DNA from 2 places in the Oceanimonas doudoroffii genome. Region 1 is predicted to be linked to the other one. Evidence: riboswitches for the same ligand, from Rfam matches in the RefSeq annotation. Region 1 holds a riboswitch; the other holds the start of a gene.

Region 1 (7,758 bases):
CTCAGCTCCAGCTCGCCGTCGAGCATGCGATAGGCGCAGATCAACTGCACCAGCTGGCGGTCGGTCATGATCGACTTGGGCTGCAGGCCACCGGTGCAGGGCCGCAGGCGCGGGAAGGACACCGAATAACGGGTCTTCCAGTAGTGCTTCTGCAGATAGCGCAGGTGCGCCGCCACATAGAAGCTGTCGGCCCGCCAGTCTTCCAGCCCGAACAGGGCGCCCAGGCCGATCTTGTCTATACCGGCCTTGCCCAGGCGATCCGGGGTTTCCAGGCGCCAGCGAAAGTCCTTCTTCTTGCCGCGAATATGGTGCTCGTCATAGGTCAGGTGCTGGTAGGTTTCCTGATACACCATGACGCTGTCGAGGCCGTACTGGCGCAGCTCGGCGTACTCTTCCTGAGACAGCGGCTGCACTTCCATCATCACATAGCTGAAATGGCGTTTGACGATGGGCAGCATCTGCTTGAAGTAGTCCAGGCCCACCTTGCCCTCGTGCTCGCCGGTCACCAGCAGCACGGTATCGAAGCCCATGGCCTTGATGGCCAGGCATTCCTGCTCGATTTCCTCGGCGCTCAGGGTCTTGCGCTTGAGCCGGTTGCTCATGGAGAAACCGCAATAGGTGCAGTCGTTGGCGCACAGGTTGGACAGATACAGCGGAATATAAAAGCCCACGGTATTGCCGAAGCGCTGCCGGGTCAGGCGGTAGGACTGCTGCGCCATTTGTTCGAGGTAGGGCTCGGCCGCCGGCGAGATCAGCGCCATAAAGTCGTTCAGATCCCGCTTGGGTTTGGCCAGCGCCCGCTCCACGTCCCTGGGCTGCTTGCCGTAAATGCTCATCTTGACGTCATCCCAGTCCATGGATGACCAGACATCGAAGAAACTCATAAGGTCTCCAGGAAGGCGGTCAGCGGGCTGGAGGCCTGGGCCTGCCGGCTTTGTCCGGCCAGACCGGCTTCATAGCCCATGCGACCGGCGATCACCGCCCGGCGGAAGGCGTCGCCCATGGCAATCGGGTCGCCGGCCACGGCGATGGCGGTGTTCACCAGCACGGCGTCGGCGCCCAGCTCCATGGCGTAGGCGGCATGGCTGGGGGCGCCGATGCCGGCGTCCACCACCACGGGCACCGTGGACTGCTCGATGATGATTTCCAGGAAGTCATGGGTCACCAGGCCCTTGTTGGAGCCGATGGGCGCACCCAGGGGCATGACGGCGGCACAGCCCACTTCTTCCAGCCGCTTGCACAACACGGGATCGGCGCCGCAATAGGGCAGCACCACAAAACCTTCCTGCACCAGCCGCTCGGCGGCTTTCAGGGTCTCGATGGGGTCGGGCAGCAGGTATTTGGGATCCGGGTGGATCTCCAGCTTCAGCCAGTTGGTACCCAGGGCTTCCCGGGCCAGACGGGCGGCAAACAACGCTTCGTCCGCATCCTTGGCGCCGGAGGTGTTGGGCAGCAGGTTCACGCCCAGCTTCAAGAGCGGCGGCAGAATGTCGTCGCTGTGGTTGTTCAGGTCCACCCGCTTCAGCGCCATGGTCACCAGCTGGGAGCCGGAGGCTTGCAGGGCGTCCTGCATCAGGCGGCCGTTGGCAAACTTGCCGGTGCCGGTAAACAGGCGGGATTCAAAGGTTTTATCGGCAATTTTCAGACTCATGTCAGCCTCCGGCAATGGCGTGGAACAGGGTAATGTTGTCGTTGGGGGCCAGTTGGCGTTCGGCCCACAGGCTGCGCGCCACCACTTCACGGTTAAGCGCCACCGCCACCCCGGGCTTGTCCTGCTCCAGCTCGGCCAGCAGTTGCGCCAGGGTGGTGCCCTCGGTCAGGGGATGTTGTTCGTCGTTGAGAATAATATGCATGGTGTTAGTTCCCCTTGGGTCCACATACCGGACAGGCCGGATCCTTGGGCACTCGAAGGCCGTGCCAGCGGTGGGCCTTGGCGTCAAACAGCTTGAGCTCACCCCAGGGCACGGTGCCGGTGCCGGTTAAATACTTGATGGCTTCCAGTGCCTGCAACAGGCCGATGGTGCCCACCACGGGGCCAATGACACCGGCATTGCTGCAGGTCAGCCGTTCTTCCATTTCAGGGCCATACAGGCAGCGATAGCATCCATGGTCGCGGGACGGATCCAGCGCCAGCAGCTGGCCTTCAAAGCGAATGGCCGCGCCCACCAGCAAGGGTTTGCCCTGGGCATAGCAGGTGGCGTTCAGGGCCTGGCGTACCGTCATGTTGTCGGTACAGTCCAGCACCAGATCCACCTCACCCACAAAGCCGGCCAGGCTGTGCTCGTCCATCTTCTGATTCACCGCCACCAGCTCGACCTCGGGATTGAGCTTTTGCAGCTTTTCCCGAGCCACCTCGGCCTTGGCCATTTTCAGGCTGTCGGTGTCATACAGGGTCTGGCGTTGCAGGTTGCTGACCTCAATCTGATCGAAGTCGGCCAGCCACAGGGTGCCCACCCCGGCCGCCGCCAGATACTGGGAGGCGGGCGAGCCCAGCCCGCCCAGACCGACGATGAGCACGGAGGCGTTTTTCAGCTTGAGTTGGCCTTCCTCACCCACCTCTTCCAGCAACAGGTGCCGGCTGTATCGCATGAATTCGCTATCGCTGAGCATGTTTAGCCCTCCACCATGTGCAGCAGTTCCCGGGTCGCCGCGTCCGGATCGGCCGCCTCGGTAATGGCGGTAACCAGGGCAATGCTGCCCACGCCGGTTTGTGCCACCAGCGGTACCCGATCCTTGCTGATGCCGCCAATGGCCACCAGCGGAAACTCGCCCTGCATCAGCGCCACATAGCGGTGCAGCCGCTCCAGGCCCTGCGGACGAGACGGCATGTCCTTGGTCTTGGTGGGGAAGATATGCCCCAGCGCCAGGTAGGACGGCTTCAGCTCCCGGGCCCGCAGCATTTCGTAATAGCCGTGGGTGGAGAGCCCCAGCTTGAGGCCGGCGGCGCGAATGGCCTCCAGATCCGCGACTTCGATGTCTTCCTGACCCAGGTGCACGCCGTAGGCGCCGTGCTCAATGGCCAGCCGCCAGTAGTCGTTGATAAACAGCCGGGCGTTATAACGCCGGCCCAGCTCGACGGCGGCGCAAATGTCTTCCGCCACCTCGGCATCGGCCTTGTCCTTGATGCGCAACTGCAGGGTGCGAACACCTTGTTTCAAGAGCCGCTCCAGCCAGGCCACGGTGGTCACCACCGGGTACAGACCCAGCTTGTGAGTGTCCATGGCGGCAAAGGCGGCCTGCGGATGCGGACCACTGATGCCCAGCCGCTCGGCCAGCTTGCTGCCGGGCATGACCACGGTGGGGAAGTCGTCGAGGTTGGTGGGCCAGCCCAGGTGGGCCACCGGGCCGGCACCGGCGCCAATGGCTTCGGCGGCTTTCAGGCCCTGGTTGACGTAGGCCTTGGCCAACACCAGGGCGTCTTCAATCGGGTAATCCTGGGCCACGGCGGTGGCAATGGCCGACGACAGGGTGCAGCCGGTGCCATGACCGTGCCGAGTATCCAGGCGCGGGCTGGCCAGCCAGATTTCCCGCTCGCCGTCGCTGTAAAAGTCGATGGACTGATCCCCGGTCCAGCCGAGGTGGCCACCCTTGACCAGCACGGCGCCCGCGCCCATTTCCCGCAGGGCGGCGGCGCCGGCCCGCAGGCGCTCGGGCGAGTCGGGCGCGATGCCCGACAGGGCTTCCAGCTCCACGGCGTTGGGGGTGATCAGATCCACTTCCGGCAGCAGGTGTGCCTTGATCGCCGGCAGCAGGTTGGGCTCGGCCATGGACTGGCCGGTGCTGGCAATGGCCACCGGATCCAGCACCACCCAGGGCTGCCACTGGCGGCGGTATTCCTTGAGGTAGCGCGCCAGCACCTCGGCACGCAGGCCACCGGGCAGCAGGCCAATCTTGATGGCGGCGGCCTGCATGTCGGTGGAGAGGGATACCAGCTGGCTGGTAAAAGCCTGCATCAGTACCGGCTCCACCATGGACACCGATACCGAATTCTGGGCGGTGATGGCGGAGATCACCGAGCAGCCGTGGCCGCCCAGTGCATGAATGGTGTGCAGATCGGCCTGAATGCCGGCCCCGCCGCCCGAGTCGGAACCGGCTATGGTCCAGACGATGGGTTTTGTCATAGAGATTCTCGCTCCAGTTTATCGGCCTGGTGATACAACTCACCGCCGCGTTTCTTGAATTCTTCCGACATTTTCGCCATGCCGGCCTGCACCAGTTCGGGCTGGCCGTCCATGCCCACCAGCTGCACCTGAATGTTGTTTTCCAGGCTGGCGGCATAATCGCGCACGTCCTGGGTGATCTTCATGGAGCAGAACTTGGGTCCGCACATGGAACAGAAGTGCGCCACCTTGCCCGACTCCTGGGGCAGGGTTTCGTCGTGATATTCCCGGGCGGTGTCCGGGTCCAGCGCCAGGTTGAACTGATCGTGCCAGCGGAACTCGAAGCGCGCCTTGGACATGGCGTTGTCGCGGATTTGCGCACCCGGGTGGCCCTTGGCCAGGTCGGCGGCATGGGCGGCGATCTTGTAGGTGATCAGGCCCTGTTTCACGTCTTCCTTGTTGGGCAGGCCCAGGTGCTCCTTGGGAGTAACGTAACAGAGCATGGCGCAGCCATACCAGCCGATCAGCGCGGCGCCGATGCCGGAGGTAAAGTGGTCGTAACCCGGGGCGATGTCGGTGGTCAGCGGGCCAAGCGTATAGAAAGGCGCTTCGTGGCAGTGCTCGAGCTGCTCTTCCATGTTGCGCTTGATCATGTGCATGGGAATATGGCCGGGGCCTTCGATGATCACCTGCACGTCGTATTCCCAGGCGATCTTGGTGAGCTCACCAAGCGTGTGCAGCTCGGCAAACTGGGCCTCGTCGTTGGCGTCGGCGATGGAGCCCGGGCGCATGCCATCACCCAGGGACAGGGACACATCGTAGGCGGCGCAGATTTCACAGATCTCGCGGAAGTTCTCGTACAGGAAGCTTTCCTTGTGGTGAGTGAGGCACCACTTGGCCATGATGGAGCCGCCGCGGGACACGATGCCGGTGACGCGCTTGGCGGTCATGGGCACATAGCGCAGCAGCACGCCGGCGTGAATGGTGAAATAGTCCACGCCCTGCTCGGCCTGTTCGATCAGGGTGTCGCGGAACACCTCCCAGGTCAGGTCTTCGGCCACGCCGTTGACCTTTTCCAGCGCCTGGTAGATGGGCACGGTACCGATGGGCACCGGGCTGTTGCGCAGGATCCACTCACGGGTTTCGTGAATGTAGCGGCCGGTGGACAGGTCCATCACGGTGTCGGCGCCCCAGCGGGTGGACCACACCAGTTTCTCCACTTCTTCCTCGATGGAGGAGGTCACCGCCGAGTTGCCGATGTTGGCGTTGATCTTCACCAGAAAGTTGCGGCCGATGATCATGGGCTCGGCTTCCGGGTGGTTGATGTTGGCGGGAATGATGGCGCGGCCTTCGGCCACTTCCTTGCGCACAAATTCGGGGGTGATGTTTTCCGGCAGGTTGGCGCCAAAGCTCTCACCCGGATGCTGCTTGCGCAGCAGCTCGTCCCGCACCCGCTCGCGGCCCATGTTTTCGCGAATGGCGATGTATTCCATCTCGGGGGTGATAATGCCTTTGCGGGCATAGTGCATCTGGGTTACGCACTGGCCCAGCTTGGCCTTGCGGGGCTTGGGCAGGTGCTCAAAGCGCAGGTGATCCAGGCCGTCATCGGCCATGCGCTGCTGGGTGAAATGGGAGGTGGCGTTTTCCAGCTCCTCGGTGTCGTTGCGTTCCAGAATCCACTGGTGGCGCAGCTGGGGCAGACCCTGGCGCACATCGATTTCGGACTCGGGATCGCCGTAGGCACCGGAGGTGTCGTACACCGGCACCGGCGCATTGGGCTCGAAAATGGGGTTTTCTTCGCTGCCGCCCTTGAAGCTGTCGGCCAGGGCGATTTCACGCATGGCGACCTTCAGGTCCGGGCGTGAGCCTTCAAGATAAATACGGGATGAGTTCGGAAAGGGTTCGCCCTTCAGGTTGTGAATGTATTCCTGGGCCTGGCTGCGAACTTCACGACGGTTTACTTTTTTTGACATAGCGATCTCACTTTTGCGTCCATTTGGTGAAATGCTTGTCGGGAGTGTTGATAAAGAACTGCCTACATCCGGTGGCACATTCTTTACTTGCTTCCCTTCGCAGGTATTAGCCTGATCAGGTTCAACGGATCCCGCTTTCGCGGTCTCAGCCCATAAGGGCACTCCGACAAGATGGTCGCAGTATAACCAGACCGAGTTCACAAAAGCAAAGGACTTGTCCCCCTTGCGCCACAGCCGAAAAAGCAGCGATCGCAAACTTTTTGGCATGGCCTGTCGCACTGCCAGGAATACTGTTGCCGGTCGCGCCGGCGTGTTACCTTTATATAAAAGTAATTATTCGGAAGCCACGCCCATGCCCATTTCGGTTTATCGCTATGCCCTGCCGCTGACCAAGGAAAAGCAGATTGACGGCGTTGCCGTGCGCCGTCGCCACGGTTTTTACGTGAATATTGACGGCCACTGGGGCGAGGTGGCGCCGCCGGTGACCGCCGAATTGGCAGACACCGAAGCCGAACTGCTGGCCGCCTGCGAGCGGCTGACGCAAGGCCTTGAACACCAGGCCACTCAAGCCTGGGTTCGCTTTGGTCTGGGCTGCGTGCTCACGCCTCCCACCGCGGCGGCCGCCCCCAGCCTGCCGCTGCTGGAAGGTGAGCGGGAACCCATTATTCGCGCCTGGCGTTGCCGCCGAGTGCATCCCACTCGAGCCTGGCTGACCCTGAGCGGCGATGTGCAGTTTGATGCCGGCCTGGTGCGCGAACTGACCCTGCTGGTGCCCGGCCTGAAACTGACGCTGGACGCCGGCGGCCGACTGAGCGAAACGCAGTTGTCCGGCCTGTGGCAGCGCATTGACGGCGGCGCCATTGACTGGATTCTGGATCCGGGCCTCGATGACGCCCACACGCGGACACTGGCCCGGCAACACGGCTGGCCGGTGGCGCTCAGCGCCGACCGCTGCGGCGGCCGGGTGCCGGCGCCCTTTGAGGGGCTGCGTGCCCTGGTGCTGCGCCCCTCTCTGCTGGGCGAGCCCGCCCTGTGCCGGCAACTGGCCGACGGTGCTCGAGCACAGGGGCTGGACGTGATGCTGGCGGGCAACCTGGAAAGCGGCCTGGGCCACCGGCACATTGCGCAACTGGCGGGGGAACTGACGCCGAACAGCCCGGCCCAGCTCGACAGCCTGCGCTATTTGCTGCACAGCGGCGTGAACGCCCAGGGGCAGCCGGAAGCGCAAAATACCACCCTGGTATATGGCCCGGGTTGTTGATAAATGCACCAAAAAATACGCACCAAAATAGTGCAAAAGACAAGGTGTTCTTGGCAATTCGAGGGTAAATACGTATAGTCAGGCCGATATTTCGACAGGTTCCCAACACATGTTTCAAGACAACCCCCTGCTGGCCCAGCTCAAGCAACAAATCCGCGACACCCTTCCCACCAAGGAAGGCATGGTCAAAGGCACCTCCAAAGGCTTCGGCTTTCTCGAAGTCAGTGACAAGGAAAGCTATTTCATTCCGCCGCCGCACATGAAAAAGGTGATGCACGGCGATCGCATCACCGCCGTGCTGCGCACCGAAAACGACAAGGAACTGGTGGAGCCAGAGACCCTTCTGGAGCCTGGCCTGACCCGCTTTGTGGCCCGGGTGAAGTGGTTCCGTGACCGGCTCAATATTGTGCCCGATCACCCGCTG
Region 2 (7,758 bases), on a different contig from region 1:
CCTTACCCAAACCCGACAAGGTCGGTGGCCTGCTGGCCACGGCGCTGGTGGCCAGCCTGCTGGCACTGCCTTTTGTCGGCCTGCAACCCAACCGCATTTTGCCCGGCGAGGCCCTGGGGCTGCTGAGCGCCGCCGGCGTCACCGGATTATGGCCGCTGCTGTTGCTGCCGTTATGCCTGTTTAACCGCGCCCTCCCCCTGCGACTGACGCTTACTGCCGCCGCCCTGCCCCTGCTGCTGTACAGCGCCGGTCATACCGCCAGCGCCTTGCTGGATAATGCCGGCCCCCTGGCCCGGGTCTCCCTGGGGGCGGGTTTCTGGCTGGGCATGTTCTGGCTGAGCCTGCTGATTACCGACACCGCCCTGCGACTGAAACTCGGGCCCTCGGCCCGGTTGGCGCTGGTGGCTGTCCTTACCGGTGCGGTGCTGGCCCTACTGGCTTCGGGTGGCTGCGACGATCTGTCGTTGCTCAGGGAGTTTCACAACCGCAGCGACTTCTGGCAACAGGGTTTACGCCACCTGCAGCTGGCACTGGGCAGTATTATTCCCGCGGTGCTGGCGGGCATTCCGCTCGGAATCGCCTGCCATCGCTCGCCGGGACTACGGGCGGCGCTGTTTCCGGTGCTCAATATTTTGCAGACCGTGCCCAGCCTCGCCATGTTTGGCCTGCTGATGGTGCCGCTGAGCCTGCTGGCGACCGCATACCCCTGGCTGGGTGAGCTTGGCATTCGCGGCATCGGCGCGGCGCCGGCGGTGATTGCCCTGTTTCTGTATTCACTGTTGCCGATCGTCAGCAATACGGCGCTGGGTTTTGACCGGGTCAGCCCGCCCGTGCGCGAGGCGGCCACCGCCATGGGCATGAGCCGGCGCCAGCGGCTGTGGCAGGTGGAATTTCCGCTGGCGCTGCCGGTGATCCTGAGCGGCCTGCGGGTGGTGGTCACCCTTAATATCGGCCTAGTGGCGGTGGCGGCCCTGGTGGGCGGTGGCGGCTATGGCACCTACATCTTTCAGGGACTGGGGCAAACCGCCACCGACCTGGTGATCCTCGGCGCCCTGCCCACCCTGCTGCTGGCGTTTTTGTTCGCCATGCTTATCGATACCCTGATCGCCCTGCAACAAGGCTTTCGCGAATGATTGAAGTAAAAAACCTGAGCAAGCGCTTTGACACCCAGCTTGCGGTAAACGACCTGTCGTTCCGAGTAGACGGCGGCAAGGTCTGCGCCCTGGTAGGCACCTCCGGCTGCGGCAAATCAACCACGCTGCGCATGCTCAACCGGCTGATTGAACCCAGCGAAGGCGAGATCTTTATTCAGGGGCAAAACGTCACCACGGTTCCCGCCGAGCAGCTGCGCCGGCGCATTGGTTACGCCATTCAGGGAGTGGGGCTGTTTCCGCATCAGACCATCGCCCGCAACATCGCCACCGTGCCGCGCCTGCTGGGCTGGAGCAAAACCGACATCGACGCCCGGGTAAGCGAGCTGCTGACCCTGTTCCGGCTCGACCCCGCCACCTTTGCCGGCAAATACCCCCATCAGCTTTCCGGCGGCGAGCAACAACGGGTGGGCGTGGCCCGGGCCCTGGCGGCGCGGCCCGAGCTGCTGCTGATGGACGAACCCTTTGGTGCCCTGGATCCGCTCACGCGGGAGCACCTGCAGGACGAGCTGCTGCATATACAACGACTGCTGGGCATCACCATCATCATGGTGACCCACGATCTGGAAGAGGCCATTAAAATGGCCGATGTGATTGCGGTGATGGACAAGGGCGAGATGCTGCAGATGGACTCTCCGGAGGCACTGCTGCGCAATCCCAAGCCGGGCTTTGTGCAGAGCCTGGTGGGCGGTCAGGACAGGGCCCTGCGGCTGCTGGCCACCCAAACCCTGGCCGATATCATGACGCCGGTCACGCAGCCCGTCGATCCTGTCATGGCGGCCGGCACCAGCCTGCGGGATGCCATGGCCGAGCTGCTCTGGCAGGGCGCCGACCGGCTGACCGTGGTCAATGACGCCGGCGAGCCCGTGGGCGAAGCGACCCTGAGTGCGCTACTGAAACGGGGGGCCGGCGCATGAGCCAGGCCCTTGGCTGGCTGGTGCCGGCGCTGCTGCTGACGCTGCTTACCCTCAACATGGAGGCACTAACCCCGCTGTTTCGCCCGCTGGTGGATGAGCCCGCTCCGGCCATCTACGCCCGGGACAGCTTTGCCAGCCTGCTGGGCTGGCATATGCTGGCGGTGTTTACCGCCATTGGCGCCGCCACCCTGCTGGCACTGAGTGCCGCCGTGGCCGTCACCCGGCCCTGGGGGCGAGCCTTCTTTCCCCTGGCCCGGGCCGTGGCCAACCTGGGCCAGACCTTTCCGCCGGTGGCGGTGCTGGCGCTGGCGGTGCCAGCACTGGGGTTTGGGCTGATGCCCACCCTGGTGGCGTTACTGCTGTACGGCATGCTGCCGATTTTTGAGAATGCGGTCACCGGCCTGCAGCAAATTCCCCCCAGCGTGCGCGAGGCGGCCAGAGGCATGGGCATGACCCCCTTGCAGCAATTGTGGCGGGTGGAGCTGCCCCTGGCCCTGCCCACGCTGGTGGCGGGCATTCGCATTTCACTGATCATCAGCATCGGCACCGCCACCATCGGTTCCACGGTGGCGGCCAAGGGCTTTGGCGAAGTAATCATTGCCGGCCTGCTGACCGACAATCTGGCCTTTGTGCTGCAGGGGGGGATGATGGTGGCGCTGATGGCCATGGTGCTCGACGCCCTGCTTCGCCGCCTGGAGCAACGGCTGACCCCACCGGGCGGGTGAGCCCCCATCGTCACTCCGGCGAAGGCCGGAGTCCATGGCGGGTTGCACCATAACCTGCAAAATAGACCCCCGCCCTCGCGGGGGTGACGATTTTGGGGTTTCGCGGGGTGACGAACGACGAACCGCCTTACGGATTCGCCAGCCCCAAATGCTCCCGCAAGGTGCTGCCTTCATACTCGGTGCGGAACAGGCCGCGCCGTTGCAGCTCGGGCACCACCTGATCCACAAAGTCCTCGATGCCGGCGGGCAGTGACGGCGGCATCAGGTTAAAGCCGTCGGCGCCTTCGTTGCGGAACCACTGCTCCATGCGATCGGCAATCGACTCGGGCGTGCCCACCATGGTGCAGTGGCCGCCACCGGCGGCGAGCCGTCCCAGCAGCTGGCGCACCGTGGGCTGCTCGGTCTCGATAATGCGCAGCACGGTGGCGTAACGCCCCTTGGGACCGGTAAACACCTCTAAAGACGGCAGCGCCGGCACCGGTGCATCCAGCTCCCAGCCGGAGCAGTCCTGGCCCACATAGGTTCCGAGCTGACGCAGGGAGGCATCGGCGGGCAGCAGCTCGTCCAGCTCCCGTTGCTTGGCCTTGGCTTCGGCCTCGGTAGAGGCCACATAGGTCACCAGCCCGGGCATGATGGGCACGTTCACATTGCGGCCGGCGTCCTTCACTCGGCGCTTGATGTCGCGGTAATAGTCCTGGGCCGCCGGCAGATCATAGGCCACGGCGTAAATGGCTTCGGCACACTGGGCCGCCAGGGTACGGCCCTGCTCGGAGGCACCGGCCTGAAACAGCACCGGATGCCCCTGAGGCGGGCGCGGCACATTGAGCGGGCCGTCCACCAGAAAGAACTCGCCCAGGTGATTGATGGGATTCACCTTGTCGGGGTCGGCATAATGGCCGGCACGATCCATCACCAGGGCGTCTTGCTGCCAGGAGTCCCACAGCTTGAGCACCGCATTCACAAATTCCTCGGCCCGGCGATAACGCTCGGCGTGGGCCGGCATGGTCTCGTAACCGTGGTTACGGGCTTCCACGTCAAACATGGAGGTCACCACGTTCCAGCCCATGCGGCCGTTGGAGATATGATCCAGCGAGGCCATCATGCGGGCGGCGTGAAACGGCGTGAAAAAGGTGCTCGACACCGTGCTGATAAAACCGATGCGGTCCGTGGCCCGGCTCATGGCCGCCATGGCGGTGAGCGGCTCCAGAAACCAGTAGCTGCCGTCCGCCACATTGCCGGTAGACTGGCCGTCGGCAAAGAACACCGCGTCCAACTTGCCCCGCTCGGCGGTTTGCGCCAGCCGCTCGTAATAGCGAATGTCACCCAGCTGCTCTACCGCCGAGTTGGGATGACGCCAGGCCGCCCTGTGATGGCCACAGCCGAACAGAAACAGGTTCAGGTGCATCATGCGTTGATTCATGTTCATCAGTTTTTCACCAGGCCGCCGTCCACCACCAGGTTCTGGCCGGTCACCGAACGCGACCAGGGCGAGGCAAAGAACAGGGTCGCGTCGGCAAATTCCGCCGGCGTGGTCACTCGGCGCAGCGGGGTATTGGCGGCAATGTAGTCAAACACCGCTTCCGGGGTGGCGGCAGAGGCATCTGTGGTGCGCAACAGGCCGCCGGAGACCATGTTGACGGTAATGCCGTCGGGGCCCAGATCCTGAGACAGGGTGCGGGTCAGCGACAGCAGCGCGGCCTTGGCGGCGGTGTAGTCGTGATAGGGCACCACCGGGTTCTGGAACAGGTTGGTGCCCACGTTGACGATACGGCCAAAGCCGGTTTTACGCATGCCGGCCAGGGCCGCGCGGGTGGTGTTGATGGCACCGCCCACCACGCCTTCCAGCTGCTGATTCAGGTGCTCCCAGGCCAGCTCCTGGGCGTGAGTGCGGGCGTCGCCATTAAAGGAAAACGCCGGCAGGGCGTTGTTGATAACCGTGGTCACCGGGCTACCGAAATGGGCCTCGGCCTGATCAAACATGGCCTGCACCGCGGCGGCATCGGTCACGTCGGCCTGAATGGCCAGGGCTTGCTGCGGCGCCTCGGCCGCCAGTGCTTGCGCCGCGTCGGCGCTGCTCAGGTAGTTGATCACCACCCTGGCACCTTCGCGCAAAAAGGCGCGCACCAGATGTTCGCCCAGGCCACGGGCCCCGCCGGTGACCAGCACCAGTTGTTCGTTTAACGGAATGGATGTTTGCATTCTCTACCTCGAAGCTGAGGCGAAGGCATGATGAGGCAGCAATGGCGCAAGGCCGGCAGGCTGACATCCCTTCGCCAGTATGAACTGGATCAGGTTCAACGGGTGTTATCTCAGCCCTGCATTGCAGGACACCCCGTGTCTCGGCAAAGACCATAACATACCCCTGCGCCCAAGAGCGAGAGGCGTGAGGGGGAAGGCGTGAGGAGAAAAAACTCCTTACCAGGCCGTCTGTTTTTCACCTCTCCCTTCACGCCTCACCCCTCACATTTTCAGAAGTTTGGTGAAAAAGGCCCGTGGGTGGATAATAAAGGCCTCGAAAGCAATGGATAACGCCGAGCCGACTATGACCACACTGACCATTACCCGCCCCGACGACTGGCACCTGCACCTGCGCGACGGTGAGCAACTGAAAGACACCGTTCGCGACGCCAGCCGCTATCTGGGCCGCGCCCTTGTGATGCCCAACCTGGTGCCCCCCGTGACCACCACCGAGCTGGCAAAGGAATACCGCGAGCGCATTCTGGCGGTGCGCCCCGAAGGCAGCCGGTTTGAGCCGGTGATGAGCCTGTATCTCACCGACAACACTCAAGCCGAGGAAATTCGCAAGGGCCGTGCCAGCGGTGACATTGTGGCCTGCAAACTGTATCCGGCCGGCGCCACCACCAACTCCGACTCCGGCGTGACCGATGTGAAAAACATCTATCCGGTGCTGGAAGCCATGCAGGAGACCGGCACCCTGCTGCTGGTGCACGGCGAAGTCACCGACTCCCGCATCGATATCTTCGACCGTGAAAAAGTGTTTCTGGAAACCGTGCTGCCCGACGTGGTGCGCGACTTTCCCGACCTCAAGATCGTACTGGAACACATCACCACCGAGCATGCTGTGCACTTTGTAGAGCAGGCCGGCGACAATGTGGCCGCCACCATTACCGCTCACCACCTGCTGTTCAACCGCAACCACATGCTGGTGGGCGGCATTCGTCCGCACTACTACTGCCTGCCCATTCTCAAGCGCAATACCCATCAAGCGGCGCTGGTGCGCGCCGCCACCAGCGGCAGCAAAAAGTTCTTTATGGGCACCGACTCGGCACCGCACTTTCAGCACCGCAAGGAAGCCGCCTGCGGCTGCGCCGGCGCCTATACCTCGCACGCCGCCGTGGAGCTGTATGCAGAAGCCTTTGAAGAGGCCGGCGCCCTGGACAAGCTGGAAGCCTTTACCAGCTTCAACGGTCCCGACTTCTACGGCCTGCCCCGCAACGAAGACACCATCACCCTGGTGAAAGAGTCCTGGACCGTGGGCGAAACCCTGCCTCTGGGCGGCGATAAGCTGGTGCCCATTCGCGCCGGCGAAGAAATTGGCTGGATGGTGAAATAACCCGTTCTCGCCTTGCAAAAACGCGGCTTCGGCCGCGTTTTTTTATGGCGTTTCAGTCCGGTATAAAGTCGGTCCGGCGCTCGGCGATGCGATCCTTGAGAAAGCGGGTAAAGGCCTGCACCTTGGCCGAGCGGTGCATGTCGCCATGGCTGGTCAACCAGAGGTCATGGGCCCATTCCTTCGGGGGCGGCAGCATCGGTTGCAGCTCGGGGGCCAGGGTGGCGTGCCAGCAACTCAGCGCCCCGCAGCCCAATCCGGCCTGCAGGGCAGGAATGAAGCCGGTAAAGTCCTGCACGCGATAGAAAACCTGCTCCGCCGGTACCTTTTGCTCCATCCAGCGCATATACATGCTGCCGGGCCGAGGCTGGGTGGTGCCGATAAAACGGTGTCCGGCAATGTCCTCCAGGGTCGACATGGGACCATGACGACGCAGGTAATCGCGACTGGCGTAAAGGGTGCCCGTGGCCCGGGTCAGGTGCTGTACCACATAATCGGGATCCTTCGGCCTGGATACCGAGCGTATGCCCACATGGGCCTCACCGCGTTCCAGCCGAAAGATTCGGCTGTCGGCGGCGTATTCCAGCCGAATGTTGGGATGCAGGCGCTGAAACTCGGCCAGCAAGGGCGTCAGGTAGGGCACCAGGTTATTGACCGAGGTGAGGATCAGGGTGCCCGCCAGGGCCTCGCTTTCGTCGACCCGGGCCCGCATCACCCCAAAGGCGGCTTCGGCCTGGGCGGCGGCGGCCATCAGGACTCGCCCGGCCTCGGTGGCCACATAGCCCCTGGGGTGGCGATGAAACAGGCGCGCGCCCATTCTCGCCTCCAGGGCGTTGATCCGCCGCAATACGGTGCTGTGATGCACCTCCAGCTGCTGGGCGGCGGCGCTCAGGGAGCCAAGCCGGGCCACCTGATAGGCGGTATAGATTTCGTGCCAGTCATCCACCTGTGCGTTCATGCACATATCCTCTGCACTCACTCTGTTTTTCTTCATTTTTGCACATGGAATACTGAGTTCCAAACCAAGCCCATTCTCTCAGGAGCCAGACCATGCATACCCTAGACGCCATCATGACCCGCCGGGCCATCAAGCATTACGATGCCACCTTTCACATGCCCGAGGCCGATGTGGAACGGCTGTTTCGGCACCTGCTGCAGGCGCCCACTTCCTACAACCTGCAGCACTGGCGCTTTGTGCAGGTGGAAGATCCACGACTGCGCGCCGAGCTGCGCGTTGCCGCCTGGGATCAGGCGCAGATCACCGACGCCTCGTTGCTGCTGGTGCTCTGCGCCGACACTCAGGCCTGGCAAAATGATCCCGGCCATTGCTGGCGCGACGCCCCCGCCGACACCCGCGACCTGATGCTGTCGATGATTCACGACTTTTACGCCGG

The links. Region 1 has a riboswitch for thiamine pyrophosphate ahead of thiC (phosphomethylpyrimidine synthase ThiC). Riboswitches for the same ligand answer to the same signal wherever they lie in the genome.
Region 2: it holds a riboswitch for thiamine pyrophosphate, as region 1 does, so the genes downstream of both, B6S08_RS14705 (3-oxoacyl-ACP reductase) here and thiC (phosphomethylpyrimidine synthase ThiC) in region 1, are expected to answer to the same signal.

Annotation. Positions count from the first base shown of each region.
Region 1 covers NZ_NBIM01000004.1:212,812-220,569, forward strand. The annotation lists gene thiH (2-iminoacetate synthase ThiH) at 1-884, opposite strand, end outside; gene B6S08_RS13245 (thiazole synthase) at 881-1,651, opposite strand; gene thiS (sulfur carrier protein ThiS) at 1,653-1,853, opposite strand; gene B6S08_RS13255 (HesA/MoeB/ThiF family protein) at 1,858-2,610, opposite strand; gene thiE (thiamine phosphate synthase) at 2,613-4,121, opposite strand; gene thiC (phosphomethylpyrimidine synthase ThiC) at 4,118-6,073, opposite strand; TPP riboswitch at 6,148-6,249, opposite strand; gene B6S08_RS13270 (enolase-like domain-containing protein) at 6,426-7,334, shown strand; gene B6S08_RS13275 (exoribonuclease II) at 7,444-7,758, shown strand, end outside.
Region 2 covers NZ_NBIM01000006.1:79,044-86,801, reverse strand. The annotation lists gene B6S08_RS14725 (ABC transporter permease) at 1-1,133, shown strand, start outside; gene B6S08_RS14720 (ABC transporter ATP-binding protein) at 1,130-2,068, shown strand; gene B6S08_RS14715 (ABC transporter permease) at 2,065-2,793, shown strand; gene B6S08_RS14710 (LLM class flavin-dependent oxidoreductase) at 2,921-4,219, opposite strand; gene B6S08_RS14705 (3-oxoacyl-ACP reductase) at 4,219-4,992, opposite strand; TPP riboswitch at 5,042-5,138, opposite strand; gene pyrC (dihydroorotase) at 5,336-6,367, shown strand; gene B6S08_RS14695 (LysR family transcriptional regulator) at 6,420-7,322, opposite strand; gene B6S08_RS14690 (nitroreductase family protein) at 7,415-7,758, shown strand, end outside.